Microscilla marina ATCC 23134: one gene and its partners. Each later gene encodes a partner of the first gene's protein in a complex. Links are inferred from orthologs where the notes say so. Each region holds a gene or a part of one and is shown in the gene's direction. Other genes may lie near its edges. The genes, in order: M23134_RS13735, scpB and smc.

What was found.
Region 2: M23134_RS13735 (region 1) and scpB share a complex: the UniProt entries of both Bacillus subtilis proteins name them as parts of the cohesin-like complex. The link is inferred for Microscilla marina ATCC 23134 from one-to-one orthologs.
Region 3: the proteins of M23134_RS13735 (region 1) and smc are in contact, whole or in part, in a crystal structure (PDB 3ZGX), measured with the Bacillus subtilis proteins. The link is inferred for Microscilla marina ATCC 23134 from one-to-one orthologs.

What each region holds. Positions count from the first base shown.
Region 1 is NZ_AAWS01000013.1:52,339-62,622, forward strand. What follows is about bases 4,198-6,930. They hold M23134_RS13735 (segregation and condensation protein A), read left to right. Parts: upstream 4,198-5,049; coding sequence 5,050-5,811; downstream 5,812-6,930. Other genes in these bases: dxs (1-deoxy-D-xylulose-5-phosphate synthase), read right to left, coding at 4,198-4,539; M23134_RS13740 (lysylphosphatidylglycerol synthase transmembrane domain-containing protein), read left to right, coding at 5,808-6,930. Also shown: M23134_RS13715 (alpha/beta fold hydrolase), read right to left, coding at 101-898; M23134_RS13720 (RidA family protein), read right to left, coding at 899-1,285; M23134_RS13725 (helix-turn-helix domain-containing protein), read right to left, coding at 1,389-1,811; M23134_RS42490 (hypothetical protein), read right to left, coding at 2,243-2,377; more of dxs, read right to left, coding at 2,617-4,197; more of M23134_RS13740, read left to right, coding at 6,931-6,932; M23134_RS13745 (ribonuclease H1 domain-containing protein), read left to right, coding at 6,956-7,579; M23134_RS38080 (hypothetical protein), read right to left, coding at 8,920-9,237; M23134_RS13760 (leucine-rich repeat domain-containing protein), read right to left, coding at 9,248-10,123; aat (leucyl/phenylalanyl-tRNA--protein transferase), read right to left, coding at 10,238-10,284. UniProt on the Bacillus subtilis protein: Participates in chromosomal partition during cell division. May act via the formation of a condensin-like complex containing Smc and ScpB that pull DNA away from mid-cell into both cell halves.
Region 2 is NZ_AAWS01000009.1:50,097-60,638, reverse strand. What follows is about bases 4,525-7,515. They hold scpB (SMC-Scp complex subunit ScpB), read left to right. Parts: upstream 4,525-5,724; coding sequence 5,725-6,306; downstream 6,307-7,515. Other genes in these bases: M23134_RS09645 (pseudouridine synthase), read left to right, coding at 6,443-7,515; M23134_RS09655 (TraR/DksA family transcriptional regulator), read left to right, coding at 5,335-5,724; M23134_RS09660 (STAS domain-containing protein), read right to left, coding at 4,573-4,905. Also shown: M23134_RS09680 (peptidylprolyl isomerase), read right to left, coding at 1-387; M23134_RS09675 (hypothetical protein), read right to left, coding at 403-1,335; M23134_RS09670 (peptidylprolyl isomerase), read right to left, coding at 1,341-3,674; M23134_RS09665 (ATP-binding protein), read right to left, coding at 3,872-4,291; more of M23134_RS09645, read left to right, coding at 7,516-7,618; fabD (ACP S-malonyltransferase), read right to left, coding at 7,709-8,581; M23134_RS40475 (c-type cytochrome), read right to left, coding at 8,696-9,181; M23134_RS40470 (c-type cytochrome), read right to left, coding at 9,193-9,723; M23134_RS09625 (hypothetical protein), read right to left, coding at 9,810-10,268. UniProt on the Bacillus subtilis protein: Participates in chromosomal partition during cell division. May act via the formation of a condensin-like complex containing Smc and ScpA that pull DNA away from mid-cell into both cell halves.
Region 3 is NZ_AAWS01000003.1:186,170-197,824, forward strand. The notes cover bases 2,792-6,895. They hold smc (chromosome segregation protein SMC), read left to right. Parts: upstream 2,792-3,092; coding sequence 3,093-6,695; downstream 6,696-6,895. Other genes in these bases: M23134_RS03395 (hypothetical protein), read left to right, coding at 2,792-2,874. Also shown: M23134_RS03380 (metallophosphoesterase family protein), read left to right, coding at 1-542; peroxide stress protein YaaA, read right to left, coding at 807-1,568; M23134_RS03390 (type 1 glutamine amidotransferase family protein), read left to right, coding at 1,767-2,357; more of M23134_RS03395, read left to right, coding at 2,554-2,791; M23134_RS37475 (S8 family serine peptidase), read right to left, coding at 7,180-9,987. UniProt on the Bacillus subtilis protein: Required for chromosome condensation and partitioning.

The sequences.
Region 1 (10,284 bases):
GCTTTGGCAAAAATGAGTACTTATTACATCAAAAACTTGGGTCAGGCTAGGCAGTCATAGAGAGGGCAGGGCTGGCAGGCTGGCAATGGTGAGTGATCTTCTATAAAACTTTACCTGTTTGGCAATAATGGACAAAGTGCTGGAGAATGGCACTGGTTTTTTGGGGGCGTTCCCAAGTGCCCATGTGTGCGGTGTGGTCTAGCAAGTGAATGTGGGCATCTTTTGGCAACACTATTTGGGGCAGGTATTGACTCATGGGAATGGCAGGGTCTTGCTTGCCAATGAGAAACAAGACCGGGCAAGAGAGTTGCTGTAACAACTCACTGCGATCGGGGCGTTCACGCATGGCAAGTGTGACCTCTATCAGCGATTTTTGGGGAGTGTGCAAGGCCATTGTTTTAGCTTCATTGATTGCTTCAGCGAGTTCGGGTAGCCTTTCGGCTAAAAACAAGGCTTGTACAAAGTGGTGGGCAAAGGGAGTAACCCCACGTTGGCGCACAATAGACACAATGCGGTTGCGTATTGCCTGGCGGGGTGCCGAATCGGGCAATGCACTGGAGTGAACCAGCCCTAAGCCCTCCAGCAAAGTAGGGTGTTGTGCCGCCATTGCCAGCGCCACATAGCCCCCCAACGAATGCCCCAACACAGTGCAGGTATGGACATTTAAACTTTGGAGCAATGCCAGTACCTGCGCCGCCAAGGTGTCCATCGTTACCACAGGGGGCAGCAGATGCGCACTTTGACCAAAACCACCCAAGTCTATATTTACTACCCGATACTGAGCCGTCAACACAGGCACAAGGTGTCGCCACATCGTACGGTTTTCGCAAAATCCATGCAACAACACCACTGTTTTTTGCCCTTTACCCTCGCTGTCATACGCCAGTAACCGATCCATTTAGTCAATATAAGCAGTGGCCTCTATCTCTACCAACAAGTCAGGGTTGATCAAAGCGCTCACTTCTACCATAGAAGTCGCCGGATTAATGGCGCCAAAAAACTCATTGTGTGCTTTGCCTATAGCTTCCCATTGGCTAATGTCGGTGACATACATGCGAGTACGCACCACATCTTTGAGCGTGGCTCCTGCTTGATTGAGCGCATCTTCTATTTTTTCAAGCACAAACCGGGTTTGCCGATAAGCATCGTCAATGCCTACAATACGGTTTTCGTCTTCTACTGCCGTAGTACCCGATACCTCTATCAGGTTGCCTATTTTTACAGCACGCGAATACCCTACTTGCTTTTCCCACATAGTACCAGAAGTAACATTTACTCTTGTCATTGTATTTGAGGTTTTGTTGAAAAAATATGAACCCATCCTGCCGCATACACCTGTGGCTTTACAACCCAGAAGCAAGCCCAGGACGAAATCTGTAGCTATAATTTTAGAACAGTGAGTTACTACTGTTGCTTTGTTCTTCTAGTCGTTGAATTTCTTTTTTTAGCAAAGCATTTTCGCTTTTTTGGCTTAAAATAGTTTCTTCTTTGGCTTTGAGTAATTCTTCGTAAAGTGCAATTTTTTCGTTTTTTAAATCCAGCTCAGATTTTGACAAAACCAATTTTTCCTTTTCGTTACTCTCTATCAACATATCGCCTTCGCCCATTAATAACCAGTAAGCGTTTACATTTTTAAACGTAGTCACAATTTTGTGCAACACCTCAAAACTAGGCTTGCTACCCCTGCCATCGATAATATTATGGATAATGGTAGGGCTTACTTCCAGCTTTACACTGAAAGAATTTTTATTCATGTTGAGCCTCTCAATGAGGTTTTTCAGCCTTTCGGCAAAGTCATTTTGATTAGCCATAACATCAGCATATTTTTTTCTAAAAATTTCAAAAGAGTAAATAAGTCTTTACAAATCAGTATATATCTGTATCATTTATACAAAAATGTAAAAAAAAGCCATTTTTTGAAATAATTTTCTCAACTAATGTATATAAAACTATCTTAAGGCTACTTAGTACGAGGGTAAAACGACTGTCATTCGATGATATGGACGAGCGCATAGTGGATAATTTGGGTAAAAGACAGTTTTTTTAAAACAATTGCTCCTACGCATATTAACAATTGATAGTATATGCGGGCTTGTTTAACGGTAGGAGCAGTGGCAACAAAACACAAATAGTAAATAAAAGCCCCTTACAAAAAATCGCATAAAAAAAGGCACTCTTTGATAAGAGCGCCTTTTTTTCCATGGGTTTGTTCAATCAATACTGTCTGTTGATTGTTTTCAACTTATTTTTCGTCGTTCAATCGTTTTTCTATTTCCTTCATAAAGTTACGTCTTAAAGCAACTTTTCTTTCTATCGACGTGCTTAAATTTTTTATTCGGGCAGAGTAAGTACCATCTTTTTCTTCAATCATTTTCATTATATTCTCTGATGTTTTAAATAATAGCGTATTGCAAAATATTACAATATAATGAGGGCAAAGCTAGATTATTTTTTTGTTAAAATCAACGAGAAATGAAACCTAAAAATGATTACTTCGTAGAGGTATTTTTTAATAACTTTGATTGTTTTATTGAAGGAGTTAGTTGCAATGAAAAAGCCCTGAAAAACAGGATTTTCAGGGCTTAATATTTGGTGATTTATTACTTTGTTAAAATCTTACTTAAAAACTACTTCTGCTATTTCGCGAACAGATTGTGCGATGCCTTTAGCGTCAAAACCACACTCTGTCTGTAGTTCAAGTTGAGAGCCATGTTCTACAATACGGTCAGGAATCCCCAGACGTTTTACTTTGGCAGTGTAGCCGTGTTCTACCATAAACTCTAGTACAGCCGAACCAAAGCCCCCTTGTAAGCAACCATCCTCTACGGTGACTACCTTGTCAAACTTCTGGAAAATCTCGTGCAACATTGCCTCATCCAAGGGCTTTACAAAACGCATATCGTAGTGCCCTATGTTGAGACCTTCTTCGGCCAGAGTTTCGCAAGCCTCAGTAGCATAGTTGCCTATATGCCCTATAGTCAATATAGCGGCGTCACTGCCATCGCGTAGTTTACGCCCTTGACCAATGGTTATTTTCTCTAGGGGAGTTCTCCATTCTGGCATTACCCCTTGACCACGAGGATAACGAATGGTAAAAGCTTTGCCTTCTTCTTTAAACTCATCAAGCGAAGCAGTATACATTAGGTTGCGCAACTCTTGTTCGTTCATAGGCGCCGATACAATCATATTGGGGATCAATCGCATATAAGCTATGTCATACGCCCCGTGGTGAGTAGGTCCATCGGCTCCGGCAAAACCAGCCCGATCTAAACAGAAAATTACGGGTAAGCCTTGAATACATACATCGTGAATGACCTGGTCAAAGGCACGCTGCATAAACGTAGAGTAAATATTGCAAAATACAGTAGATCCCTGAGTAGCCATACCTGCTGACACAGTAACGGCGTGTTGTTCGGCTATGCCCACATCAATGGCACGATCAGGCATGGCTTCCATCATAATGTTAAGCGACGAGCCCGAAGGCATGGCGGGAGTAATGCCCATTATTTTGGGGTTTTCCTGGGCAAGTTCCAGTATTGTGTGTCCAAATACTTGTTGGTATTTGGGAGGTTGTGGAGCGGTAGGCACCGATTTGTGTATTTCTCCAGTCACCTTGTCGAACAAACCGGGCGCGTGCCATTTGGTTTGGTTTTTTTCGGCATGAGCAAACCCTTTTCCTTTCACTGTAACACAATGAAGAAGTTTAGGTCCTGGTATATTTTTTAGGTCATTGAGTACGTGGGTCAAGTGGTTGATGTCGTGACCATCTACCGGACCAAAATAACGCAAATTCAATGACTCAAATAAGTTGCTTTGTTTTAATACTGACCCTTTTACTGCACCCTCTACTTTAGAGGCAAGCTCTTGAAAGCGGCCAAAACGATTGAATTTGCCCAACATTTTCCAAACCTCATCGCGTAGTTTGTTGTAAGTTCTAGAGGTTGTAATATCGGTCAGATAATCTTTGAGTGCTCCTACGTTTGGATCAATAGACATGCAGTTGTCGTTCAAAATAATCAACAAATTGCTGTCTGATACCCCCGCGTGGTTCATTCCTTCAAAAGCAAGTCCCCCAGTCATGGCACCATCTCCAATAATGGCGACGTGTTGACGGTGGTTTTCTCCTTTTTGCTTAGAAGCAAGCGCCATTCCTAAGGCTGCCGATATAGAAGTAGACGAATGTCCTACCCCAAAAGTATCGTATTTGCTCTCTTTGCGCTTAGGAAAACCCGAAAGTCCTCCATATTTGCGGTTGGAGTGAAAGTTTTCGCGTCTTTCTGTCAAAATTTTGTGACCATAAGCCTGATGCCCTACATCCCACACCAACTGGTCGTCTGGCGTGTTAAATACATAATGTAGTGCCACTGTAAGCTCTACTACACCCAAACTTGCTCCAAAATGTCCTCCGTGAATCGAAACAGTATCGATAATAAATTGTCTCAACTCAGTGCATACATCAAATAACTGCTCTGGCGAAAGCTGACGTAAGTCTTCTGGGTTGTTGATCTGCTTTAGTAACTTACCCGGCTCTATTAACATAATAAAATTTTGATTTATGTCGGTTAAACAAAATATGATTAATAACAATCAATGACTATGCAATGTTTTGACACCGATTGTTTTTATTTTTTAGGCCACCATTTTCACTCAAGATCATAGTCTTGCTACAGGTACACAATCTTGGTTTAACTTACCTGTGGTTAATTTAGTTTTGCAAAAATTATGAGTGAATAAACAAATGATATTGTGTATGGTGTTAGTAATATCAAATATGGTTTTGCTACCATACTTACGTCTGAGTGTCAAACTTTGGATTTGCAATATATCTAAAATAAGCTATATTGATGCACAAATGTTTGTTTTATGGTTAATTTTAACCGTTTTTAACTAAGAGCTCGCCTTGAGTGTAAATCTTTATATGAAAAATCAGGGTTTTTGTTTTCTAAGGCATTAGAGGTAAAGTATGGCAAATCCGAACTCGTATTTGGGGGAGGTTTTGTCGCCCAGAAGATAATCTAAGGTGAGTTCCTGTATTAAACTTTCTTTAAAGTGGGTTTTGAGATCAAGTTACCGTTATTTGAAGGACCATTCGATTTGCTGCTTTTCTTTATAGAGCGACAGGAAGTTGATATTTATGATATTCCTATTTCTACAATTACGCAGGATTTTCTGGACTATATGCATCAAATGGAGCAGATGAATATAGAACTTGCCAGTGAGTTTATAGTAGTAGCAGCCACGCTGATGCGTATCAAAGCCAAAATGCTGTTGCCACGCGACGAAGAAAGTGATGAGGATGACGACCCACGCCAAGAGCTGGTGGATTTTCTGCTAGAGTATAAAAAGTATAAGTCGGTGCTCAAAGAGTTTGAAGCCCTGGAAGACCGACAACTCATGCGCGAAAAACGGGGCAACGTGATAGTAGAAATAGAGAGAGTGGCGGGAACGTATGAGGTGGATATAGAAATGCATCGGCTCGACTTGTATAAATTGCTACAGGTATACGAAAAAGCAATGACACGTTATGAGAGCCGTATAGAGCACGTAGTACACAAGGTGGTACCTTATCCTTATACAGTGGCACAGCAAAAAACGATGCTGATAAGTTTGCTTGAGCAAAAGCCCAAACTGGAGTTTAACGAAATTGTACTTTCTTATAAAACCAAGATTGCAGTAATATTCAATTTTTTGGCTATACTCGAATTATTACAAAATGGTTTGGTATCTTTGCACATCGAACCAGGTTACAATAATTTCTGGATTGAGAAAAAAGCCAGTGAACAACAAGTAACAGAGACGATTAGCTCATGAGTGAAATTAGCACAAAAGATAAAAGTAAGGTTCTGAAGAGTCTGAACCCATCTAAAATATTTATACCTATAGCCATTAGTCTTGCCATTACCGGATACCTTTTTTACAAAGATGCAGGGCAAATTCCTTGGGGTAAATTGCAAGAAGCCAGCATCTTATGGATTATACTTGCTGTACTTACGCTTGTAGTACGCGATGCTTTGTATATCTATCGTATTCGTTATATTACCCACAAGAACCTCTCTTGGACAAGCAGTTTTTATTCTATCATGTTATGGGAGTTTTCGTCGGCAGTAAGCCCTTCAGCAGTAGGAGGCACCGCCCTGGCAACCATTGTGCTGATGAAAGAAGGCTTAAGCTTTGGTAAGTCTATGGCGTATGTAATGACTACTGCCATACTCGATAACATGTTTTTTTTGGTGGCAGGTGCCATAGTAATGCTTTTGTACTATTCGGGGATGTATGACCCAGCCAATTTGTTTGTGGCCATTAGTGGAGCTGGTATGACCATGGACTGGGAGTATGTACGCTATATGTTTTTTATAAGTTATGCGCTCATTGGTGGCTATACCTTGTTTATGACGTATGGTTTGTTTATCAACCCACACATTGTCAAGTGGGTATTTGTAAAAGTAACTGGCATCAAGTGGTTGCGTCGTTTTCAGCCAATGGCCGAAAAACAAGGCAACGAAATGGTATTGGCATCTAAAGCCATCCGAGGCACTAACTTTACCTATTGGGCAAGAGCCATAGGTACTACCTGCCTGATCTGGTCGGCACGCTACCTCATTGTTAACTGCCTCATTGCAGCATTTGTAGTGCTTACCCCAGCCATGCATGGCTTTGTATTTTCGCGGCATGTAGTATTGTGGGTAGTATTGCTGGTAGGCATCACCCCAGGGGCTGCTGGGTTTGCCGAGCTTGCCTTCAAGGCATTTTTCCAGCAATTTGCTGGTGCTTTTGTGCTCATTGCGGCACTTATTTGGCGTATTGCCACTTTTTACCCTTACTTATTATTTGGAGCTATTTTCTTGCCTCGCTGGGTCAAAAGGGTGTTTTTTAAAGACAAAGAACCAGAAAGCGACAAGGCTACCGAGCAACCAATCAACAAGAGTGAGTAGGTGTAACTTTTAGATCGCTAACTATGGCAAAAAACAAGAAGAAATTTTATGTAGTGTGGCAAGGGCGCAAAGCAGGAGTGTTTGACAACTGGAAAGATTGCGAAGCACAAGTAAAAGGTTTTGACGGCGCACGTTATAAATCTTTTTTGAGTAAAACCGAAGCCGAAGCTGCTTTTAAACAAAGTAGTGGGGCATTTGTGGGCAAAAAGAACACCACTGCGGCTAAATCGGCCGTAGGTAAGCCCTTGCTGGAAAGCCTTTCGGTAGATGCTGCCTGTAGTGGCAACCCAGGCGAGCTCGAATACCAAGGGGTACATACCCGCACAAAAGAGCTGTTGTTTCACATGGGCCCTTTTCCGTTGGGTACGGTAAATATTGGTGAGTTTTTGGCCATTGTGCACGGCTTGGCTTTGCTCAAAAAACACAATAGCCCGGTGCCTATGTATACCGACTCGAAAACAGCAATGGCTTGGGTGCGCAACAAAAAAATAAAAACGACCCTTGAGCGCACGGCAAAAACCGAAGAACTGTTTCAGCTGGTAGATCGTGCCCTTGTATGGCTAGAGAACAACACTTATACTACCAAAATTATTAAGTGGGAAACCAAGGTTTGGGGCGAAATACCTGCCGATTTTGGGAGGAAGTAGCTGCTAAAGCTTCAAGGTGTAAGCAACAAGTGATTAGCCTAGAGTTGATGGCTCGCAGCGTTAATCAGGGTTTTAGGAACTAAATTCCAAGTGTTAGGTACACCACTTGCTGTGTCAAGCCTTCCCGCAGGGCGACTTGACACTATGAATAAATAGAAGACTTCCCTGTATTAAGATTTTCAAGTCTCCTTCGGAAGGGTTTTAACAACCGACCCCGATTCCAGCACCTGAGGGCGTTTTTCAGTATTCTGAAAAACGAGCGTAGAGGGTTGTTCTGAATGAAGCACTCTTTTGGTTGCTTGTGAAGACACAAGCAACGGCGTAAGAGCAGCGTCAAAACCCATTCAAATGCCTTTTGTAGGGGCAATCCTTTATGGTTGCCCTAGTGTAGTAAATTTCATCGCTTGGTGCCCCTTAGTATTTTGAGAGGTTTTGCTACTCAAGTAAATTTGGAGACTTCCATTCATCCAAGCCTTCTGCGGAAGGCTTTTAACAACCGACCCTGATTCCAGCACCTGAGGGCGTTTTTCAGTATTCCGAAAAACGAGAAGGTTGTTCTGCGATTATTAATGAAGCACTTTTGGTTGCTTGTGAAGACACAAGCAACGGCGTAAGAGCAGCGTCAAAACCCATTCAAATGCCTTTTGTAGAGGCAATCCTTTATGGTTGCCCTAGTGTAGTAAATTTCATCGCTTGGTGCCCCTTAGTATTTTGAGAGGTTTTGCTACTCAAGTAAATTTGGAGACTTCCATTCATCCAAGCCTTCTGCGGAAGGCTTTTAACAACCGACCCTGATTCCAGCACCTGAGGGCGTTTTTCAGTATTCTGAAAAACGAGCGTAGAGGGTTGTTCTGAATGAAGCACTCTTTTGGTTGCTTGTGAAGACACAAGCAACGGCGTAAGAGCAGCGTCAAAACCCATTCAAATGCCTTTTGTAGGGGCAATCCTTTATGGTTGCCCTAGTGTAGTAAATTTCATCGCTTGGTGCCCCTTAGTATTTTGAGAGGTTTTGCTACCCAAGTAAGTTTGGAGACTTCCATTCATCCAAGCCTTCTGCGGAAGGCTTTTAACAACCGACCCTGATTCCAGCACCTGAGGGCATTTTTCAGTATTCTGAAAAACGAGCGTAGAGGGTTGTTCTGAATGAAGCACTGTCTTTTGGTTGCTTGTGAAGACACAAGCAACGGCGTAAGACACCCTATAAAAATAAGTAGTTTATGAATTTGTTAGTTTGTCTATGTAGGGGGTAGCCAGAGACTAAAAACTTTGTCCCGTCGCCTCTATAATAGCTTAAGTATTTGAGGTTGGTCACTCAACATTGACCCTTCATTGCCTATAACCTATTTCTTCTTCTTCTCTAATTTGTGTATTCTTCCCTCTAATAACCTGTTTTGAGCTTCACACTGTTGTTGAGCCATTTTAGCTTTTTGGGCGGCTATCAATGCCTCTTGCCTTGCTCTTTCGGCTATTTGTAGTCGTTTTAGGGCGTTTAGCTCGGCAGCCTTAGCCAGCTCAGCCATTTTTTTTGCCCTTAGCGTTTGTTTTTCTGCTATTTCGCGCGCTTTGTCTGCTTCGGCTTTTTGTTTAGCCAATTGTTTTTGGTTGCAGCTGCCCAGCATTGCCAGCGCAAACATGCTTGATAAGATTAGTTTTTTCATTGGTAATAAATTAAGCCACTACCCTACAGTGAGGGTGTTTATCTTTAAATTTTTCTACTGCCTTGAATGGTATATTTTTACAATAAGGCATGTTGATCATTTTTAGTTGTTGCAAGTTTGCCAGTGCCTCTAAACTTGTAACAGGAGTACCCCAAAAAAATATTTTTTGCAAACCCTTCAGTTCCTGTAAAGGACTCAAGTCAGAAGTAGGAGTTACCCCGCACTTAAGCACCTCTAGTTTTTGCAACTTTTTAAGTGGAACCAGCGAGTCTATATCGGTAAACGAAAAGTTGATTTGCTTGAGCCTGGTCAGGTTTTTTATGGGCGACAAACTCTTAACACGAGTGTTTACCATCCACAAAAACTGAAGTTGGGTAAGGAACTGCAAAGGAGTGAGGTCTTTGACAAGGGTATCAGAGCAAAGCAACATTTGTAGTTCGTGCAGGGTGCTTACTGGTGCCAGGTCTGACACAAGGGTACGCGAGCAGTCGAGGCTACGTAGTTTGGGCAGGGTCATTAATGGCGACAGCGAGGTAATTTTGGTATTATGGCAAAGCAGCGTTTTGAGGTGAGGCAATGCTGTAAGCGGTGCCAATGAGGTAATCTTGCTGTTGTGGCAGATAATCTCTTCGAGCGATACTAATACACGGAAAAATTTGCCGTTGATACGGACTTTGGCAGGGTCAAACTCTTCTTTGAAAAACACACGATAGATTTTTTCAGGAGCGTAATAATAGTTTTCGCGCGAGGCGGCCAAACCTATAATTTTGCTCTCCGATAACCTTGTTTTAAATATGTAATTAATCAAAAAAACCTTTTGCCACTCCTGATCCAAATCATCCCACCATTGTTGTATTTTTTCAAAATCTAGTTCTTGGGTTGTCATTTTTGTTACTATATGGGGTGGTTGCCTACTGCATAATGTCTGGAGTATGTTGTTAAATATGTTTTGTGTAAATTACAAATGTAATAAAAATCCTTTGATACGATCTTTTTAAGTCTAACTATTATCTTTTAAAGAAGCAAGCAACGTTTGCCAGTTGCCTT
Region 2 (10,542 bases), on another replicon or contig:
TTTACCATAGAGTTTTTCCAACTGTTGCTTTTCTCCCCCTACACTCTTCAGCATATAATCAATTCTTCTATCAAGCTGCAAGTTTACCTCTATGTCACTTACAATGACTGAATCAATCTCAGCCTTGGCTACCAGAAGCTTTTGAATGATCATTTCTTCCAAAATTTTACACTTCAAGTCTTTTTCAGGGGCTGTTGTCTGACTTTGGGAAATGATCTCAAGATACCTTTGCTGTAAATCTGACTCTAGTATAATGTTATTATTTACTTTCGCTATAATTTTATCGACAAGCTGTCCACCACCCTGTGCCATACTCATAGAAGAGAAACCTATGGCAAGGCATAGTAACAAGACTTTTATGTACGATTTAAAAATCAACTTTTGCATGATATTTTGCTGCATTTAATAAATTTTAATTTTTTTAGACTTTCGTGCCTTTTTAAGGATGTCTTCTTCCATTTTTTGAATCAACTCAACCTTTCTTTTCTGCAAAATTAATTCAACAATGTGTGGTTTGGCAAACTCATAAGGAGTCTCTTGATTGACTAATTTAAAATCACGCACTTTAAGATAATACACATACTTTTTATCTTGTTTGCGTGAATACTGAAACTTACTTTGCTTTAGTAAGGCGGCTTTATCATTTACTCCATTAAATGGTGTATTATTGATAAGGTCATCAAACCCTACCCAAGTACTATCTTCTATATGATAAAACTCAGCTGATTTTACACAAAAATCTCTAAGAGTTTTTTTTCGATTGGCATTTGTACTCATTAGTAGTTTACCTACTTTTAAACTTGACGAAGAATCCCTGCCAGTGCTCGCCAAAGGAATTTTAATTAGTATACCTTTGATAATATGCTGTTTGAGTACAAAGTTCCCTTTATTGGCTTCATAATAAGCCTTCACCTCACTATCTTTCACTAAAGTATCAAGGTTATTATTTACATGTCGCTCTTCAAGCACATACCTCAACAAGTTATCTTTAAATTTTTTTACCTTTTGTTTTATTTCGTCTTTGTCTATTTTTTTCTGATTACGGGCTTCCTCTAACACTACTTCACGTTTAACCCAAGCATCAATATATTCTCTCGCTAGCCTGGCGCTGTCCTTAGCAAGCATTCCAGGGTGTATCACCCCCTGAAGGTCGTCAGCATATAGTATAGAGGCCCCCACTTGAGCAATTTTTTTTGACTTCCCAGTTTTCCCACTTCCAGCACCACTATCGCCCTGCCAAAGGCTACATGCAGATAAGCAAACCGAGGTCAACAAGAAAAGGAATACGCTCCTACTATTGACACTACAAACCAAGTCCCAAAATATTGTTTTCATTCCTCTTATTTTTTACTTACCAATTGATCTATCACTTCTTGATTTACCTGCACTGGGTATTCTTTCTTGAGACTCTCCAGCCATTCTTTTTCAAGGTAAGTTTGATAATTAGCAATAACCTTTCCGCGAGTTTCTTTATAAGTTTTCAAACGAGGTTGTAACACATCCTCAATGACTACTAGTACCAAGCGATCTTTATCTTGTAACTCTGTTTTCCCTTTCTCCCAGGCAATTTTATCTACAAAATCGTTTTCGCCTTTTTCGTATACCCCTTGGTTAACTTTTACATTTAACGGGTTGGTAAGATTTAATTCATTGACTAAATCTTTCTTTTGAGATGAATAAAAAGCAAATTCAATTCTTCGGTTTCGTCGTCGGTCTTTGATAGACACCGGCTTCGAGTTTTTATAATCTTTAGTAGTAATACGGTCAACACCGATTCGCTGTCTCAGTAAAAAGTCCAAAGTATTTTGCAAACGTTGAGATGATAAACCAACCGGTTCAGCTGGGTCAATATGACCCGAAAGTTCCAGCTTATAATGACGGTTTTTCTTCAGGAGATTTGCCACTGACAACAAGGTACGCTGAGCATTTTGATCTAACACTTTTTGCTCTTTGTCAAAATATACATTATTTACTTTTACTTTACTCACAAGATAACTGGGTTGAACCAAACGCGTTTTTAATTGAGTCATTATCTGAGCATTGGCTACGCTGTATATGGTAGCATTAGCTCGCTTACCCCAACGATATTTTTCACGATTTGCTTCAAAAAACTTTCTTGCCCCAGCAGTATCCATAATAGCCTTGTTCCACACTTTGTCGTTCATCATCTGAAACAACATCATTCCCTCTTTATACTCTTTTACTAACATTCGGTAATCCTTGTATTTTGCATTCAAGTTATTACGCTCAAAATCCAGTGCACTATAATCTACATAGTTGTCCAGTAACAAACGCATATAATGTGTAGGGGTCGCAATATTACTTTTAGGAACCTGTTTTAACACTACATAGTCAAAAAAATCTTTGACAGTATAGGTTTTCTTAATTTTCAATACTTTATCTTCAAACGATATAAGCCCTTCTTTCAAACCATTGTGGGTAGGACTATACTTCCAAACACCCTTGAGTAATGTAGTACCAGCCTTAGCTATAGCCTTGTTAGCGACTTTAGGGTTCAACCTAAAGTTGTTGATTTTTTTTAGTTTGGCGATAAATGACCGATGAGTTACCTTAAGGCGAGAGTCTTTGGCAACTTTTTGCCTGATAAATGGCTCCACTTCGGTAAATGTATCCAAGGTCCGCTTTTTCATCAATTTGATGATATGCCAACCACTGTATGGAGTATACACAGGCTTTGAAAAATCGCCTACTTCCTTTAATTGAAAAGAAGCTTGCTCAAACTCAGGAATTGCCTCACCCACCCCAAACTCTGGCAGCACACCTCCTTTGTTCTTAGAAGGTTGATCTTCAGAAAATTGACGACACAATTTGTCCCAGTCTTCTCCGGCTTTGAGTCTTTCATAAATTTTATCAATTTTACGCTTGGCCTCAATAGAGTCTTTAGCATTGGCTTTGGCAGGTTGCATAATCATAATATGGGCAGTTTGGATCTTGCCACTGGCTTTACGCCTGTCGGTTACTTTTAGAAAATGGTAACCAAATTTGGTACGCAATAAATCTGAAATAGACCCCACCTGTGTTTGATAAGAAGCATTCTCAAATGGGTAGACCATCTGTAATGCAGTAAAATAACCTATATTACCACCTTGTTTGGCAGAGGGGCTTTGTGAGTGAGTGCTTGCTACTTGTTCAAAGCTTTTGCCATTGAGCACGGTTTTACGCAACTCCAAAATTTTGTTGTAAGCAACGACGGTATCTTGTGGCTCGGCTTCCTTATCTACTTTTACCAAAATATGAGAGACTCTTACCTCTTCTTTTAAACGATCATAGGCTTCTCTTACCAACTCCTCTACTTTGGCTTTATCAGTAAGGTAAGGCTTGGCAAGTTGCTCTTTATAGGTACTCAGTTCATTGTTAAAAGCATCGGTAGTATCTATCCCTTTTTTTTGAGCTGCCAAAATTTTAAGTTTAAACTTAATATATAAGTCAAGATAACTGGATACACTACTGCGTGTATAAGCACTGTCCTTGTTTTTGAGGCTTTTCTCGTAGGTATATTTAAAATCGGATAGATAAATAGGATTAGCTCCCAGGGTGGCAATTACTTTCGACTTACTACTTGTTGTTTTCTTTGTAGTTGTACAGCTCACCAAAGCTACACACAAACCTAAAACATACAATCCTGCTTTGGTACAAACACTATTTTTAAACATAATGAAATATTAGCTTTTGGTATGTTGGCAAAAATCATCACAATTTTACGGATTTTTTGCGAAAAAAGACTCGAAACCAACAGGTAATAAATAGTTTAACAATTGAATAGAGTGTCAAAGTTAAGTTTTGAAACAAAATGAAGGGCAAAACTTGGTGAAAATAAAAGCGAAAAGAATGGTTTGATGGAGTAATTAAGTTATTTCTTGGCTATTTTTTTGGTCATGCGCCATATATTTTGGTGGTCTTCTACTGACACTTCTACTGTATCCATAATTCGATTTACTAACATAAGCCCTACCCCACCTTTACGCCTTTCTTTGATAATATTTGAAATTTTGGGTTCTTGGTATTCTGAAATATCAAAAAAATTAGCATCCTGATCTATAATCTCAAACAAGATTTTACCTGCTTGATCTTCTATATTAATCTCTAAAAAATAATCAGGATTACAGTTATGTGAGTAAATAATAAGGTTGGAACAAATTTCATCAACAGCCAATACTAATTGATTCACCTCTATTTCTGACAAAGATAAATTGCGCAGTACTACTGTGACAAACTCTCTTATAAGCCGTAAATTATCTCTTACACAATTTACTTTATAGTAATGAACCATTTTACCAAGGGTTATGAAAATGCAACAATTAACAACACCAGAGTGTTTGCTTAAGAATCTGTAAAATAAAGTGCTTCAGGAGAACAAAACACCTCGTGAGTGAACAATGCAAAATATTTGCTTAACCTTTAGCTATGGAATTATTAGCTTCGCAGAGCTCGGCACAGCGCAGCTGTAGCCTCGGTTTTTTGAAGAAGTCCCCCAATCAGAAGTTATGCACCAGAAATAGATTATTTTTGTAGGATTACTTAAAGAACAACAACATCGGTTTTACATATAGTCTATTTTATATCTTTAGCCTCTTGTTTAGAGTCAACTATTTGCAATAACTGATCTAAACCTAATATCTCAAATACATTTTTAACTTTTGAACTAAGCCCAAAAAGTGTAAAGAATATTTCTTTTTCTTTGAACTCTTCTATGTGAGACATAAACACTCCCAAACCGGCAGATGATATATAATTGAGGTTGGCACAATCTACCAAAATATTCTTTTTGCCATTAGTTATTGCTTCTTCTATGGATTTGTCTAAGGTAATGGAAGATGATGCGTCTACATCGCCATAAATTTCAATGATATGAAATTGCTCTTCGTTTATTGTTTTTATTTGCATCTTAGGTTTACGTGTGTAAAAGAAGTTAGTTTATATATGTAATCATATACTGAACAAATTTATAGAATCTATATTTGTTTCCCAAAATAATGCGCTCCAAAGCCCATAAGAACCCTTCAGGAGTACTCAAACCTAAAGTGGCTGAATGGCAAAAACACCCAACAACCTACCCCGTATTTAATACTAAATAATTGTTAAGTAGTACTTTGTGGATAAAAAATATTTTTTCTTTTATTTGGTTTCTGCGTACTTTTGTAAAACTTATAATATTTGCGTAGGAAACAATGTGCTTTTAAGCATTTACAACACCTTTTTTGAATATTTATCTGGTTTGTTTCTACTGTTTACCCAACATAAATTATAACTTACGAAACCTTTTAACGTTAAATTTTATACCAATATATCAATATATACATAAACCTAAAATATATGGAAAACAAGGAGGAAAAGACGAGATACTCTGAGGAGGAACTACGTGAATTTGATGAATTAATCCAGAAAAAATTAACTGAGGCAAGAAAAGAACTTGATTATATCAAAGAATCTTTGAGCAAAAGAAATGATGAAGGAATAGACAATACTATTGGCAACTCAAAACTGCTGGAAGATGGCGCTGGAACCGCTGAGCGAGAAAACCTCAATCAGATGGCTGCCCGCTTACAAAAGTTTATTCAACAGCTCGAACGTGCTGCCATTAGAATTAAAAATGGTACTTATGGCGTATGTATAGATACAGGGAAACTTATTCAAAAAGCAAGGTTGAGAGCAGTACCTCATACTCAGCACTCTATTGAGGCTAAATTATCAAGACAAAAATAATTGAGACTTTTACAAAATCACGTAGAGGCACTTATTTTTTGTGCCTCTGAACCTATTAGTATAGATGAATTGCAAAGTTGCCTTTCAGAACTGTTTGATACTGTAATACCCGAAGAGGAGGTATTGCAGACGATTGAAGTACTTACTGAAAAATATGAAGATGGTAACTTTGCTTTTCAAATTTGTCAAATGTCAGAGGGTTACCAATTCTTAACTAAACCTGAGTTTCAACCAAGTATTGCTGTTTTATTAAAACAAAACTCAAAAAAAAGATTATCAAAAGCAGCATTAGAAACACTGGCAATCATTGCATACAAACAACCTATTACCAAGGGGCAGTTAGAACAAATAAGAGGAGTGAGTTGCGACTATACCATTCAGAAACTTTTAGAAAAAGAACTGGTCGCAATCAAAGGAAAAGCAGAGACCGCAGGTCGCCCCATTCTTTATGGAACAAGCAAAAAGTTTATGGAATATTTTGGCATCAATAGCCTGAGTGATTTACCATTACCCAAAGACTTGAAGGTGGATGAAAGTAAAGCTCCACAAGCCAATGAGAATATTCCGGCAGAAGGCTCGTAAGCCAAAGCTGCCCGTTGAGTAGCCCGTGTTTTTTAATTAAAGGTTGATTCAAAAAACACACATAAATCAGGATTTCAGCAAGGGCTTTCAACATTTTCAATATATAATTTTAACATATACATAGATTGCATAAACAATGAATAAGAAAAGAAACGATGAGGTAAGAAATACCTCAGGAAAAAACAGCAATGGTCAGTCTAAACACAAAAATATAGATAAAAAGAAGGTTTTTTTTAGCAAAAAAGATAAAAGGGACAGAAAACCAGATAACCGAAGAAACAGAAACCAAGAAGATAACCCCAACCCTAAATTCAAATCAAACAATACTTCCCGAAAGCCTAAATTCAATAAAGACGCTAAGTTTAATAATAAAGATAGTAGAAACCGAGACAGAGATAGAGATAATGGTGCTGATAGAAAAAATGGGCCAAAAGACCACCGAAGACCCAACAAGTTTAAACAACCTTTCCAAAAACGCAATTCGGACAGAAAACAGTCTGGCCCTCCTAATTATGACCTGCAAAAACCTGGAAGTAAGGCGAATAAACACCAAGACCGTGAAGGTAACCGTGGCAAAGAACGTACTCAAAGACATAATGAACCAGAAAAAATGCGCCTCAACCGATTTATTTCTAACTCAGGAGTTTGTTCTCGCCGTGAAGCAGACAAGCTCATAGAGATGGGAATGATCAGTGTAAACGGCAAGGTAATTACCGAAATGGGATTTCAGGTAAGCCCTACTGACACTGTAAAGTATGGCAAGCGGTTATTGAAGCGTGAAAAGTTTGTGTATGTATTGCTCAATAAACCTAAAGACTTTATTACTACCACCAATGACCCGCAAGATAGAAAGACCGTGATGGATTTGATTAAAAACTCTTGTGATGAGCGAATCTATCCTGTAGGACGTCTAGACCGTAACACAACTGGTTTACTGCTGTTTACCAATGATGGTGAAGTAGCTAAAAAGTTATCACACCCTTCACACGATGTTAAGAAGGTATATCAGGTAGAACTGGATAAACCATTGAAAGATGAAGACTTGGACTCAATTGCTGAAGGGGTAATTCTGGAAGATGGCTACGCTGCTGTAGATGAAATAGCGATACTCAACCCTGAAAGAACATTGGTTGGTGTAGAAATTCACATTGGACGAAATCGCATTGTACGCCGTATTTTTAACCACTTGGACTATGAAGTAGTCAAACTTGACCGTACCATGTATGCAGGTTTGAACAAGAAAAATATTGACCGTGGTGATTGGAGATACCTGAGCGAAAAAGAAGTAATTCGCTTGAAGTATTTTGCTTAACTACTTGCCCATCATTGGGCAAATAAAAGACAATAAAAATGGGCAGTTGATACTTATCGACTGCCCATTTTTTGTATTTTTTCTGATAAATTATAGTTGTGCCACTTCCATTTTACGCTCTACCTTTTTTACCAAACCTTGCAGTACTTTGCCTGGACCTACTTCGGTGAAAGAAGTAGCACCATCGATAATCATATTTTTCACGGTTTGAGTCCAACGAACTGGTGACGTTAGTTGAGCAATCAAATTAGCCTTAATGGTTGCCACATCGTTTGCTGGGGCAGCATTTACATTTTGATATACAGGGCATATAGGCTCACTAAAATTGGTTTCTTCTATAGCTTTGGCCAATTCTTCACGAGCGGGTTCCATCAAAGGCGAGTGGAACGCTCCCCCTACTGCCAAAGGCAATACACGCTTGGCTCCTGCTTCTTTCAGTTTTTCCATGGCTTGTTCTACTCCCGCATTGCTCCCCGAAATCACCAGTTGACCTGGGCAGTTATAGTTAGCTGCTACTACTACCTCATTGATAGCTTCGCACACTTTTTCTACCACCTCATCCTCTAACCCCAGCACTGCTGCCATCGTAGATGGGTTTGCCTCACAAGCTTTTTGCATAGCCAAAGCACGCTGTGATACCAGCTTAAGCGCATCCTCGAAAGCTAATGTCTTGTTGGCTACCAAAGCTGAAAACTCTCCCAAAGAGTGACCAGCCACCATATCGGGGGCAAAATCATCTGAGGTAAGTGCCAAAATTACTGAATGTAAAAAGATGGCAGGCTGGGTAACTTTGGTTTGTTTAAGCTCCTCCTCAGTTCCTTCAAACATAATATCAGTAATGCGGAAACCTAATATTTCGTTGGCTTTCTCAAACAATTCTTTCCCTTTTTCTGATCCTTCGTACAGGTCTTTTCCCATTCCTACAAATTGGGCACCCTGTCCCGGAAAAACGTATGCTTTCATTTCTTTCGTTTTTTGGTAAGTGATCATTTTAACAACACAAAGTTATATGTCAGCATTGTATTTTGGAGATTTTTGGAGATTTTTCTTTGGTGAGATCAAACGGTTCATTAACCACTATTGACACACTACTACTTCAGACAAGTAATAGACTGCTTGCTTGTAGCTTTGTACATACGCAAAAATTGCTTTGATTTCATCAGCTGTGAGATCAAAGCTTTGCATGGTGGTTTTACCATATTTGTTATACAGTTTTATCGCATAAGGATCGCCACTGGCAATTACTTTTTGCGAGTTTTGTACCCAAGGAATGAGCCAGTCTATTGAACGCCTATCTAGTATACCTTTTAAGCCAGGACCTACTATTACATCAGCGCCAGCACTATGGCATTGCATACAGTTATTATAAAACAAGGTTTTGCCTACACTAACAGTTCCTGAAAGCTGCACAGTATCTTGGTAACTATACTCTGACACCGTTCCACACCCCCTGCTTGGTGCTGTTTCTTTTACATCTACATTAACTAAGGTCACTATTAAACCCGCCACTGAAAGGGCTATCAGGGTAAAAATTTGGGAGAGTTTTTCGATAAATGGGATCATACGATTTAGTTTTAATCTCTTGTATTTTCCGATGTAGACAACGAATCTATACATACTACTTCCTTACTACCATAGTTGCCTACATAAAATAAAACTGCTTTGATTTCGCTAGTCGTGAGACCAAAACTTTGCATGGTAGTTTTACCATATTTGTTATATAGTTTTACCGCATAAAGATCGCCACTGGCAATTACTTTTTGCGAGTTTTGTACCCAAGAAGCAAGCCAGTCTATTGAACGCCTATCTAGTATACCTTTTAAACCAGGGCCTACTATTACAACAGCTCCGGGGTTATGGCAGGGTTCACAGTTGTTATTAAACAAAACTTTTCCCTGAGTAAACAATGCTTGTTCGCTATTTGTAAAAGTAGGAGTAGGTATACAATTGGGAGGATATGTTGCTAGTTTGTCTTGTGTAGCACAACCTGGCAAAGGCTCAGTTTGCACCTTAAATATGAGTATGATTAAAGCACATAATAAAGCCAAGATCGTTATTATAAGAAGGTTAAATAAGCGGACAATCTTTTGCGTGAATGGTACCATAAGTTTAATCTTTTACCTTGGCTAGTTTATCTAAACCAATGCTGGGTTTATCAAACATGGGGTTCTCCTATTTTCTTACCCCAAAATTAAGAATACCTTTTATTCAAATCTTTTAAATGCCTTTTGATATGAGCTACTACAATTTCCAAATGTTCTTGCCTTGAGTACCCTCTTGAACCTTTCTTGTAAGGAATAATGCCAATCGCTGTATTATAAATATATTGTTCAATGATTGTCTGTGCTTTTTTGAGTCTATCAATCAAAGCTTCTATTGGGCTCGAAGCCGTTGTCTCGACACTTTGCTTGTTTACTTCTGAAAGCTTACCTTTGAGGGGGTTAGGTTTTCTACCCTCACCCAAGTCTGCAATATTTCGGGCAAAGCTTTCATGCCAAAAAGTAAGATGCCCCAAGATATCTTTAGCATTCCAAAACTCATAAACCATTTGTTGGTAATCTAAATCTTGCTCATAAAACTGAATCAAGGCAGCTAACTGTTGTTGAAGTTTTTTTAAATTGGCTTCGATGGCTAAGTCTAAGTTACACATATAAAGTACTTTAAAAGCGGTACAAATATTCACACTCATATAAAAACAAGCCTATAGCAACCCCATGACAAACATCAGTAAAGCTTTCAAAAAGTAACAAAAAGGTAATGCTTCCCCAATGATGCACTTGTGTACCAGCAAGCTTTGGAGTGGTATAGATTTACGTATAAAATAAAGCAAATTGATGCATAAAAACCAGTGGTATAAATACTACCAAGGTTGAACAAGCCACCCTGTAAGTTTGCATCATAACTTATCAAATATTCCACTTTAC
Region 3 (11,655 bases), on another replicon or contig:
GATACCCAGTATATGCCTTGCGGGGCAATCACGAACAAACCTTGCTGAATGACTACGAAATGCATGACAAAGAACGGCTTAAAGTAGTAATGACCAAGTTTAAGAAAACCCCTGACTTGCTCAACGAAATGGGCGAGATGAATTTGCGTTACCTCGACTTTATCAAAGGTTTACCTTATTATATAGACACTGAAGGTTTTTATTTGGTGCACGCTGGGTTTGATTTTGGTGAGGAGGAGCCTTTCGAGGAATGGGAGGCAATGCTTTGGATCAGACAGTTTCCGCCCAGATTGTCAGATTTGCAAATATTGGCTATGCTAGACCAACCCAAACGTATAGTACATGGGCATACCCCCAATAGCATTGAAGACATTGTGTCCAAAGCTAAAAGCAAGGCATTGGTGCTGCCCATAGACAATGGCTGTGTGTTTGGGGGAGCTTCTAGGGGCAAGTTTTCGGATAATGATTTAGGCAGGTTGTGTGCGCTCAATCTTGATACTTTTGAGGTGTTGATACAAGAGCGATTAGAAGACATGGCTTAACAAAAAATAAGCCCCGGGAAGTTATAATCAAGATAACCACCGGGACTCACCATTTAGGATAAGCACAAATCGGTAACTTTTGGTTGATGAAAAATGTTTTCAAGTTTTCTAAAAAACTTTGCATCTGAAAGCTTAAATACAAAGTTTTGAGTAAAAGCGACCTTAAATAACTGCAAAGGCGACTATTTGCCCTGGTGAAAAAATAGTTTTTTACCCTGAACTCACCTGCAGTACTGACCTGAGGTATTTTAAAACAGGCTAAAATTACCTCACAAAAACCAATTCATTTGATTTGGTGCTATGTTGTTCGCTAAAGCCATAACCATCGTAATTGAACCCTTTCAAATCTTCGATGGTTTCTGCATCTGTGTCTACAATGTAACGCACCATCATTCCTCTGGCTTTTTTGGCAAAAAAGCTAATCGTTTTGAGTTGATCATTTTTCCAGTCTTTAAACTGTGGCGTAACTATAGGTACTTTGAGTGCTTTTTTGTCTATTGCCTTAAAATATTCATTACTGGCAAGGTTTACAAATAGTTCTCCTTTGCTTAGTTCATTGTTGAGTTGTTTGGTGATTGACTTTTTCCAAAACTCGTACAGGTTGGCTTTACTGCCGACTTTAAGTTTGGTACCCATTTCCAGTCTGTAGGGCTGCATCAAATCCAATGGTTTAAGTATGCCATAAAGCCCCGATAGTATTCTGAGTTTATCTTCTAGTGCCGCCAGTTTTTCTTCGGGAATAGTATATGCGTCTAAGCCTGTATACACATCACCGTTGAACGCATACACGGCTTGACGGGCGTTTTCAGAGGCAAACGGGAGTGCCCAGTCTTGGTTGCGTTGCCAGTTGAGTTGCGCCAGGTTTTCGCTGATGCCCATTAGTTCAGTGAGCTTAGCCGGCGATTTTTTCTTGAGTACAGTGTTCAGTTTTTTGGCTTGAGCCAAAAAAGCCGCCTGGGTGTATTTTTGGGTGGGCAGTGCCGTTTCAAAATCCAATGATTTGGCAGGAGATACAACTATTTTCATACAGGTTTTATTACTTTTTTTCAAAAATAGAGTAGCCCATTGACAAAAAAAATAAAGCTTTATATTTCTTATCAATCAGCAGATTGGTAAACTCTATGTAACCCAAATTGTTTGACTGCTAATGCCAGCTTATGTTTTTAATCCAAACTCCACTATATTGCAGGTGATAGACAGCAATAATTTTAGAAAAAAAACAAAATGAATCAGCCTGTAAAAAAAAGAGCATACGTGTTTCTGTTTGATGGATTTTCTGACTGGGAAATTGCCTATCTTACCCCGGAAATCAATAAAAGCAAAGCCTGTGAACTCTTGTACTTTTCAGCCCAGGGGCAAACTGTACATTCGATGGGAGGGATGAAGGTAGTTCCTGATATTGCGCTTGAGCAAATGAATACAAACGAGGTTGATCTTTTAATTTTGCCCGGGGGCACTGCCTGGGAAAAGGGGGAGAACAACGTGCTGGATCAATTAGTCAGGCTGCTTTTTGAACAAGGCAAAACCATTGCTGCCATTTGTGCGGCATCGGCTTATTTGGGGCAAAAAGGATTTTTAGATAGATTGCAGCATACCAGCAATGACTTACAATACCTCAAGGGAGTTGCTCCACAATATTTGGGTGAAAAAAACTATCTGAATACTTTGGCGGTAGCTGACCAAAACATTGTAACTGCTAATGGCATAGCCCCCATTGAGTTTGCAAGAGAGGTATTTAAAAAACTGAACTTGTATAGCGATGTTGAGACTGAGCAGTGGTATCAATTATTTAAAAATGGTGTCTGGCAGGAGTAAAGTAAGGTGATGGAAACAGGTTGAGTTTTTATCTGAAAGTTGAATTAAAAATACAAAAATGTCCGTCGCTTTGAGTCAAACAAGTACTACCATATATAACCCATTACTTCAATAATTAACCAATCTTCTTCAACTTCATCCATAAACTATTGCCAGTAATATGTGATTAAATTTTTGATAAAAAATAATAATTAGGATGGACAAAAAAGACAATAGCGTTCAAACTGCTCAGGCATATCAGCAAATGATGATCAAATTAATGAACACTGCTGAACAAATGTACGATGAAGGACAATTCAAGCAAGCCATTCAGTACTACGACCAAGTGTTAACCCAACGAGATAACCTTTCTAAGGCCGATTTGACTTATATGCTTTATATGAGGGGGAGTACACAAAAAGAATTAGGCAACCTGGAGCAAGCCAGGCAAGATTTTTTAGAGGCGCAAAGGTTGGGTTTTGAACACCCTCTGGGAGTAGACTTGATTGCCGAAGCACTGGCTTCGATAGGTATTTGACAAACATTACTTGATTGTGTATGTCTCCAAACCTGGTACAGATGCGTGTGTCAGGTTTTTGTTTTGCCTTATTTCAATTATTTTTACCAAAAAAAATTACCCCAAACAAGAAATTTTAAACAAGCTCTTAAAAACATCTCATCAAAAAAACGAATTAATCTTTATATTTGCTGTTCTCTAAAAAAGCAAAAAGGCACTTACAAGGCGGAATAATAGCAATGTTATTAAAAAAACTGGAAATAAAGGGGTTCAAGAGTTTTGGCGATAAAGTTCATATAGACTTTACCACGGGGGTGACCGGAATCGTAGGTCCCAACGGTTGTGGTAAGTCTAATGTGGTAGATGCCATTCGCTGGGTATTGGGGGAGCAACGCACCAAAAACCTGCGCTCAGATAAAATGAGCAATGTGATTTTTAATGGTACCCGTGCCCGTGGACAAGGACGTACTGCGGAGGTTTCGCTTACCTTTGACAACAACAAACATATTTTGCCTCCTGAATATTCGCAAGTAACCATTACCCGCCGTTATCACCGCAGTGGCGACAGTGAGTACATGATCAACTTTGTACCTTGTCGTTTGAAAGATATTCAGGATTTGTTTTTAGATACTGGAATTGGTTCTGATAGTTATGCCATTATAGAGCTAAAGAAGGTAGACGAAATACTCAACGATAAAGAAAATGCCCGTCGTAGTTTGTTTGAAAAAGCAGCAGGGGTATCGAAGTATAAAAACCGTAAAAAACAAGCCCTGAGCCGTTTGGACGGGGTAGACAAAGACCTTCATCGGGTAAATGACTTGTTGGCAGAAATAGAGAAAAATCTTAATTCGCTGGAGCGACAAGCCAAACAAGCTGAGCGTTTTTTTAGGCTCAAAGAACAATACAAAAAAGCCAGTATTTCGTATGCTTCTACACGCATCAAGCGAGAAAGAGATGCTTTTTTGTTGCTGAATGACAAACTGGAAACCGAGACGACCAAAAAAGACGAAATTCAACGAGCTTTGGCTACCAAAGAGCATACTTTGGAGCAAAAAAAGCAAGAAGTACTCGAATATGAACAACACTATTCGGCAAAACAAAAAAAGCTTAATAACCATTTGGGGCAGTTGCGCCACCTCGAAAACGAGAAAAAACTGAAAGATGAAAGGTTAAGTTTCTCCACCGAAAAAACAACCACGCTCAAAGACCAGATTGCCCAGGATACCGAAAACAAAGATACAGTGTACCAAAGTTTGCTACAGTTGGAAGCCCAGCGGGGTTCTGCCGAAAAAATGTGGCAAGAGCTCGAAATGGAGCTGCAAAACTACAAGGAAGGCCTGGATGAGCAAAAAGAAAAAACTGCTGAAGTGCAACAACTTGCCACGAACAAAGAAGCCTTCTTTAAGCAGAAGGAGCAAGAGGCCTTTCAACTGAATAAAGATTATGAAATTAAGCAAAGTCAACTTTCATCGGCAAAGCAAGCGCTTGAAAAAGTAGCCAATGCCGATAGCCAGCAAAATGAAGAGCTGCAGCGCTATGAACTGGAGTTGACTCAAATAGAAAAAGATTTGGCAGAAGTAAGGCAGCGCCTTGCCAACTGGCAACAAAAAGAAGAGCAACGACGGGCAGAAGTGAGCACATTGGAAGAAAATGTAGAGGGTATTCGGGTGAAGTTATCAGCCAAAAACCGAGCACTGGATGCCAAACAAAACGAGTACAAGCTTACCAAGTCGTTGATTGACAACATGGAAGGGTTTCCGGAGGCGTTGAAGTTTTTGAAAAAAAACAGCGCCCAATGGACCAACGATACGCCTTATTTGTTATCTGACATTATCACTACCCATGACCCTCGGTACCTGGTAGCTATAGAAAATTACCTAGAGCCATTTCTTAACTATTACATTGTACAAAATGCGGTGGAAGCTTATGAGGCAATCAGGTTGTTAAGCGAAAGCGAAAAAGGAAAAGCCAACTTTTTTATACTTGATCATCTGTTGCCCCAAGCTACAAAAGCAACACAGCCCACCAGTTTGACAAATGCGGTGGGTGCCTTGGACATTGCAGAGTTTGACACCCGTTTTCGTCCTTTGTTTGAGCACTTATTAGCCAATGTATGGATTGTAGAGAACGAGGTGCTTTTGCCCACGACTGATCAACCATTGCCTGCGGTATTGAATGATGTTACCCTGAATGCAAATCTGGTATCGTTAAATGGAGAAGTAGTAAGGCGCCATCCTGCGGCGGCAGGTGGGTCGGTGGGAGCTTTTGAGGGCAAGCGCATTGGGCGAGTCAAAAACCTTGAAAAGCTGGCTTTAGAGATAGAATCGCTGCAGCAAGAAGTAGAAGACATTGGCGCGCAGCTCTCTTTTCAGCAAAATGACCTGCAGCAGCGCAAGCAAGACCAAACTTTTAGAAACGCCATCAAAGAGAGCCAAAAAGAAACAAACCACAGCGAAGGAATGGTGATTTCGCTGCGTACCAAGCGCGAGCAGTTGACCAACTTGCTAGAGAAAAACAGGCAGGCTCAAGAAGAAATTACCGAAAAGGTGGCACTCCTTCAGGAAGAAATAGGGGAACTATTGCCTCAAACCAATCATCAAAAAACGGTGTTGGAAGACCTCACTTATGAGGTAGAAAATCTCAAGGAGCAATTGCTTACCGAAAACGAGGGCTTGCAACTTAAGTCGTCGCGTTATAACCAGCAAAACATTGCTTTTCATCAACAACAAAACAAACTTGCCACCATTGACCAAGAGATTGGTTATAAACAACAAACCTTGAGTACCCTAGAGAACCGTCTGGTAAAATACCGTCAGGAGTTGGTACAAGTAGAGGTAGAAGCGGGGCAGTTGTTAGACAGCCAGGAGTCGCAAGATGCATTGATTGAAGAGCTTCAGGAAAAAACAGCGCCCTATAGCGAAGAGGTAAAAGCTGCCGAAAAAGAATACTATGACATTCGCAAGTTGGTCAATGACCTAGACAAAGAGTTACGCGAATTGCAGCGTCGCAAAGAGTCGTTAAGTGTGATTTTGAACGAGTTGCAGAATAAAATTCACGAAACCAAAATTAATCTTACCAGTATAAGCGAACGCCTTTCGGCAGAGTTTCAGGTAGATATAGACCAGTTGATGTTGGCTACTGACGAAGATGAACCCCAAGAAGAAAAAGAAGGAGAACAGCTGAGCGAAGTAGAGCTACAGGCTGAGGTAGAAACGATTAAGCGCAAGCTTGAAAAAATTGGTACCATTAACCCTATGGCAATGGACCAGTACCAGGAGTCTAAAGAAAGACGCGATTTTATTGTAGAGCAAAAAGAAGATTTGCTCAAGTCCAAAGAGTCGTTGTTGCAAACCATTGCCGAAACCGAAGAATACGCTAAAAATGCTTTTATGGAGGCATTTGACAAAATCAGGTCTAACTTTTTGACGGTGTTTCGTTCTTTGTTTTCGGAAGAAGACACGGCTGACTTGATTTTAACTGACCCCGAAAACCCCCTAGAGTCAAAAATAGACATTATTGCCAAGCCTAAAGGTAAGCGCCCACTGACGATCAACCAATTGTCAGGAGGAGAAAAAACGTTGACTGCCACGTCGTTGTTGTTTGCGTTGTACTTGCTCAAGCCAGCGCCTTTTTGTATTTTCGATGAGGTAGACGCCCCACTGGATGACGCCAATACCGAGAAATTTAACCAAATCATCAAGACCTTTTCCAAAGACTCTCAGTTTATCATTGTTACCCACAACAAGCGCACGATGGCAAGCACCGACCTAATGTATGGAGTGACCATGCGCGAGCAAGGGGTTTCTACTGTTGTACCGGTAGATTTGCGTGGGTTGGATTAGTAAAATCACTCCAGCTGTCTTGCTTTTTACTCGTTTAGAGCTTGTTTGGCTTCGCAGAGTGGGGGTAAGCCTTCTAAGGGGGGTATGATTGGTGTAAGCCCGACTTATAGCTTTCAACTAATGCCTAAAATACTTCGCCGTTTTATGTATCAGACCTTGCTTTTGAGCAATGTAGCAAAGGAAGTAAGCTACTGTATCACTCGGTCAATGAAGCTAATACAATCATTTTACTTGCCTCTCATTCTAGAAGAAAAAAGAACCTGCCAACCTAAGTTTCCTTTGTTGACAGGCTCTCTCTGAAATTTATTTTAACTACTCAAATTATCAAGTACAAACCTTTCTTGAAAAATTATCTGTAAATGAATAGTTACTCTACTTTGCCCACTGATTTCACTTGCAAAACTTTATATAACGTGGGCAATGTACTATTGAGAAAGCTATCCATTAGTTAAAACTGGTCTATAAACTATTTAAACCTAACTGTTTACCTAAGCACAATTACCCTTTTAACCTGTTGACTACCATTCACCTGAACTACCAACAAGTACATCCCTGGTTGGTACTGGCTTACGTCAAAGGTATGACTAATACTTTTGCTCTTAGCTTTTGCCTCCACTGATTTTGTCTGTAAAGCTATTCCATTGCTATTCATCAATACAAAAGATGCTTTTGTGTTAGCCTTTACTTGTACAGTTACTTGAGTGCTGGCAGGGTTGGGAGATATTCTGATATCTTCCGTTAGTGGCTGAACCTCTTGTCTGATAGATGCTGCTGCTGCATTGTTATTGGCTGCTTCTATAATATTTACTTCGTAATCTTCTACCTCTCCATACAGGAATTCACCACAGGCAAGGGGTACTTGGTTATAACGCATGGCTACCCTCATAATCGTTTTTCCAGTAGCGGCAGTTGCTGGAATGGTAATTTCTCCCGTAACTGGAGTATTGATGGTAGGATCTTGTGAAAATAGTGCTTCACCTGGATCATTAAAGTCTCCATCTCGATTCAAATCTATCCATACGCGATAGCCCTCTTGATAGGAACGGTTGGTCCAGCTAGGAGTAATTGTAATTCTGGTAGTAATTCCTTTGCGTAAAGTGGTGGTTATTTGTCTGGAAAACTTTTTATAACCATCATTGTTTCCAGAAGTATTATCAATAGCTCCAAATTGTACCCGATTGATGTATTCATCAGGAGTGGTCCCTTTAACAGCACAATACCCCTCTGGGAGGCTTGTTGTGGTAAAACTTACTGTTTCAGCATAATTGCTTATACCGCCTTCACAACGGCTCCTTACTTGAAATTCATAGGTATTGTTGGATATCAATCTGGGTAAATTAACTGTAGTATCCTCTATGCTGTTTATTTGAGTCCAAACGTCAGACCCTTGTACATGGTAGCGTACATCGTAAGAAGCTGCGCCATTTACCTGACCCCAAACTAACTTGGCTGTAGTATCAGCTATATTGGTTGCTCGAGCTCTCACAGGTACTCCACAGGCTTGACTAATCGCTTCTACTCTTATCCCTGTTACAATCATAGAAAAAGCTTGGTTCGCGTTATTGTGTAAGGCACCTTTGTGAGTAACTGTAATAGTATAGGTACCTGCTACTGGATTAGCGATAAAGATTTTTTCTACATTGTCGCGACTATTATCTCCTCGGGTGGCTGCATTTGCTGGATTAGCCGGGTCAAGTATCCATGGAAGATGAGTAGTCACTACCCCTGCCTCATTTCGGTGCGTAATGAGAATATCCAAGTCGTTTACCAGCATGCGATTAGCTGGATCAAGCGCTGGAGCTACTGGCGTACCTGGAACGTCAGTCCATACAATTGTAGCTGATAAAGGTTCGCCTCCTACAGCATTGACATTAGTAGTGTAGCGTCCGTTATTATTCAAAGTTTGCTCTTGAATCAAGGCAGATATATTGCGATTGGTAATCACGTCAGCAGCCTTTTTGGCGTTCATTAATCCCCAACCATTCTGGTAATCTGGTCCATTGGCTGGACCAGCTTCATCTGTAGTGTGAATTGCCAAAGCCTTTAACGTAGCCGAACGCATATAAGTGTTGTTGTTGCGTTGGTGGTAATAGCGTTGTAACAATCCCAATGATCCGGTTACGGTAGGTGTAGCCATAGAAGTACCGCTCTTGTTAATGTATTCATTGTTTATATCACGTGCAGTTACATTAGAAGAATATACTGCCATCCCATTGGCCACAAGGTCAGGCTTGATGCGACCATCATCGGTAGGACCCCAACTGCTAAAACTTGTTTGTACTACGTCAGCAGATGTTTTATAGCCTCCTGCCACATCGTTTACTGCCCCCACAGTTAATACATTTTTAGCTGTACCTTGCGAGCCTATACAGTCGTATCCATTATTACCATCTACATTGCGGCGTTGTCGAGAAAACACCCACCTCCCATTAACATTGATATGACCTGTTCTTTGAACATTACGTGTACCTTCATTGCGATCATTTCCTGCTGCCCAGCAAATCAAATAGTTAGGTGCACCTGCTGCTATCCTATCAAGAGCTTGAGCCTTATCAGTATAAAAACCAAAGTTATAATCTTCTACTTCACTGATCTGTGGTGCTCCGTACCATTGCCATCTTCTTTCGCGACCATTATATGACCAGCCATGGACCCAGCCATAGGAATGATTCGATAGCAATAAACCTCTGGCTGCTTCAGCTGTCATTTCTGCCAGATCGTTGGTCCAGTCATAAGCATTTAAGCGTGCCATAGGAGCTACTCCTTTCGCTCTGGGCTGTACTCCAGAGGCCACCAGAGTGCCTGCCACATGGGTTGCGTGTGAACGCCCTATCAGATTACCTACTCCGCCATCTTCTTGAGTTACTCGGCTAAGGCCATTCACTGCAAACTCTTGGTGGGTTACTTTTACTGCACCACCATCCCAGATTCCCAGGGTTAAGCCAGCTCCAGTTAATTCTAATTCGTTATGTAGTCTATCTGTAGAAATAGATTGCGTAGCAATGTCATTGGTGGTAATATTGTATATAGGTGTACCAAATTGAGAAAACCCTTGTAGCTCCATAAAACGACCATTAGATACAAGCCTAATAGGTATATTTAGCCGTTTGGCTTTTTGGTAAACTATCTTCCTTTCTCGTTGGTATTCTTGGGAGAAAGTTTGGCTAAGCCTATTAAGCTGTTGAGTTGTACGTTTGTCATAACGTTGTTGACCTTGAACAGACACGGCAGACGTGATAGATAATCCCAGCAATAAAAAAAGCCAGGTCATCTGTTTTCTTAGATTTAACATAAACAATAATATTTATTTAATGTGATTAATTTTAGAAGTTTTTAGGTTGGTAATAACTTCTGGAACTAATGTAGGTGGGCAATAAAGAGGCAGCAAATTTGAGTACTTAACAAATGATTAGCTGGTATATGTAAGGTGTTTAGTACAGGTATACATTATAATAGGTTTAGAACTTTATTCTTAAAAATGCTATAGTTGGCAAATAAAATATAACAAGTTTATTGTCAGGCATATAAAAGAAGTTGGTTAAGTAGTTGTTAGGGGTGTTTTTTTAGAAAAACACAGTATACATAAGGAGTTTAAAAACTTTGAGATCATTCAAAAAAACATGTAAAAAATTAAGGTGTTGCCCCTTAGTTTGGGTAACTATCCAGATAAAAATAGGGTGAAGGCAGCCAAACAATCAAATTATAGCTCTAAAGTACCACGTTTTAGGCAGCTTATTTCGGGGTTTAAATCATCATGAAACCTCACAACAATAAATAAATGTGGTATATTATTCAACCTGTCTGGTCTTTTTACAACAAAGCCCCTGCCCTGTTTTGTAAAGCCTAAATTTAACGTTTAGAGCCGCCATTTTTTCTAATAATAGGAAGCAAGGCTTACTTATGGTGTTATCTTTAGACAAAACAGTGCATTGGGAACTAAGTAGTTTATACAATATTTCGAGTTTATTTTGGTGGCTGTCAAACCTCCAAAAAACGAGCATAGCCTAAGCTACGTGAGTTTTTTTAAGTAAAGTCAGCGAGCTAAAGACTCCAAATAATGTAGTATGAATTTAGTTCCCAATGCACTAGTGCTTTGGGAGAAAAAGTAAGTGTAACCAAAGAATGCCTGAATGTAAGCTATTACTAGAGTAGCTGGGTGTTGAGGGGCGTGGTTTGTATTAAAAACGCTTAAACCTTTATGTTTTGCAAGGTTTTCTTATAAAAAGCTATTTAGGAGAATATGCCCCCCGAAAAACCACATTATCGCCTCGGGCAGTGCCTCCGCGCCCGATCGAAACTTCGTACTTTGCAAACTTCAGAGAGGTTTCTCATTTTTTATAAGAAAGCCCTATTATGTTTTGAGTCTATAGTAAGTACGCTTGGTGAGCACCAACCCACCTTGTACGAAGGAAAAATGTGCTGTCTTTGTTCGTTTTGCCTAAATTCAAAAGTTGAGCTTTTGATTAGTGAATGGTTTAAAATGCACACCTTTATAGACCTTCATTCTTTTTTCAAATATATGCCTTAGCAAGGGTCAAACACTGATAAATGTTTCTATAAAGGATTTATTGTTGCTCAATTATAGTTTATGATGCCTTTATGGTTTAATAATTCATAACTTTTCATGTTAACTTCGTGTTTTTCTGAAAACTTAACACAACAATCAATGAGTTGTGTTTTCACCTGCTTGATAGTGAGTTTGTTATATTACTCCAAAGCTAAGTGAAGTTCTCCTGACAACCAAGCCCTCAAATCGAAATGTATACTTGTTCGAATGCCATTATTTACACCAGCTAAGTATTTGTTAAGTACTTAAATTTGTTCCCTTCCTTTTTACTGCTTTATATTACTTGCAGAAGTTGTTATTAGCTCAAAATTTTTAAAGTATTATACTAAACTGTAATAAATAAAATAGCTTGTTATACTTTTCTTAACCTATTGTTAACGCTTAACAAGGAGC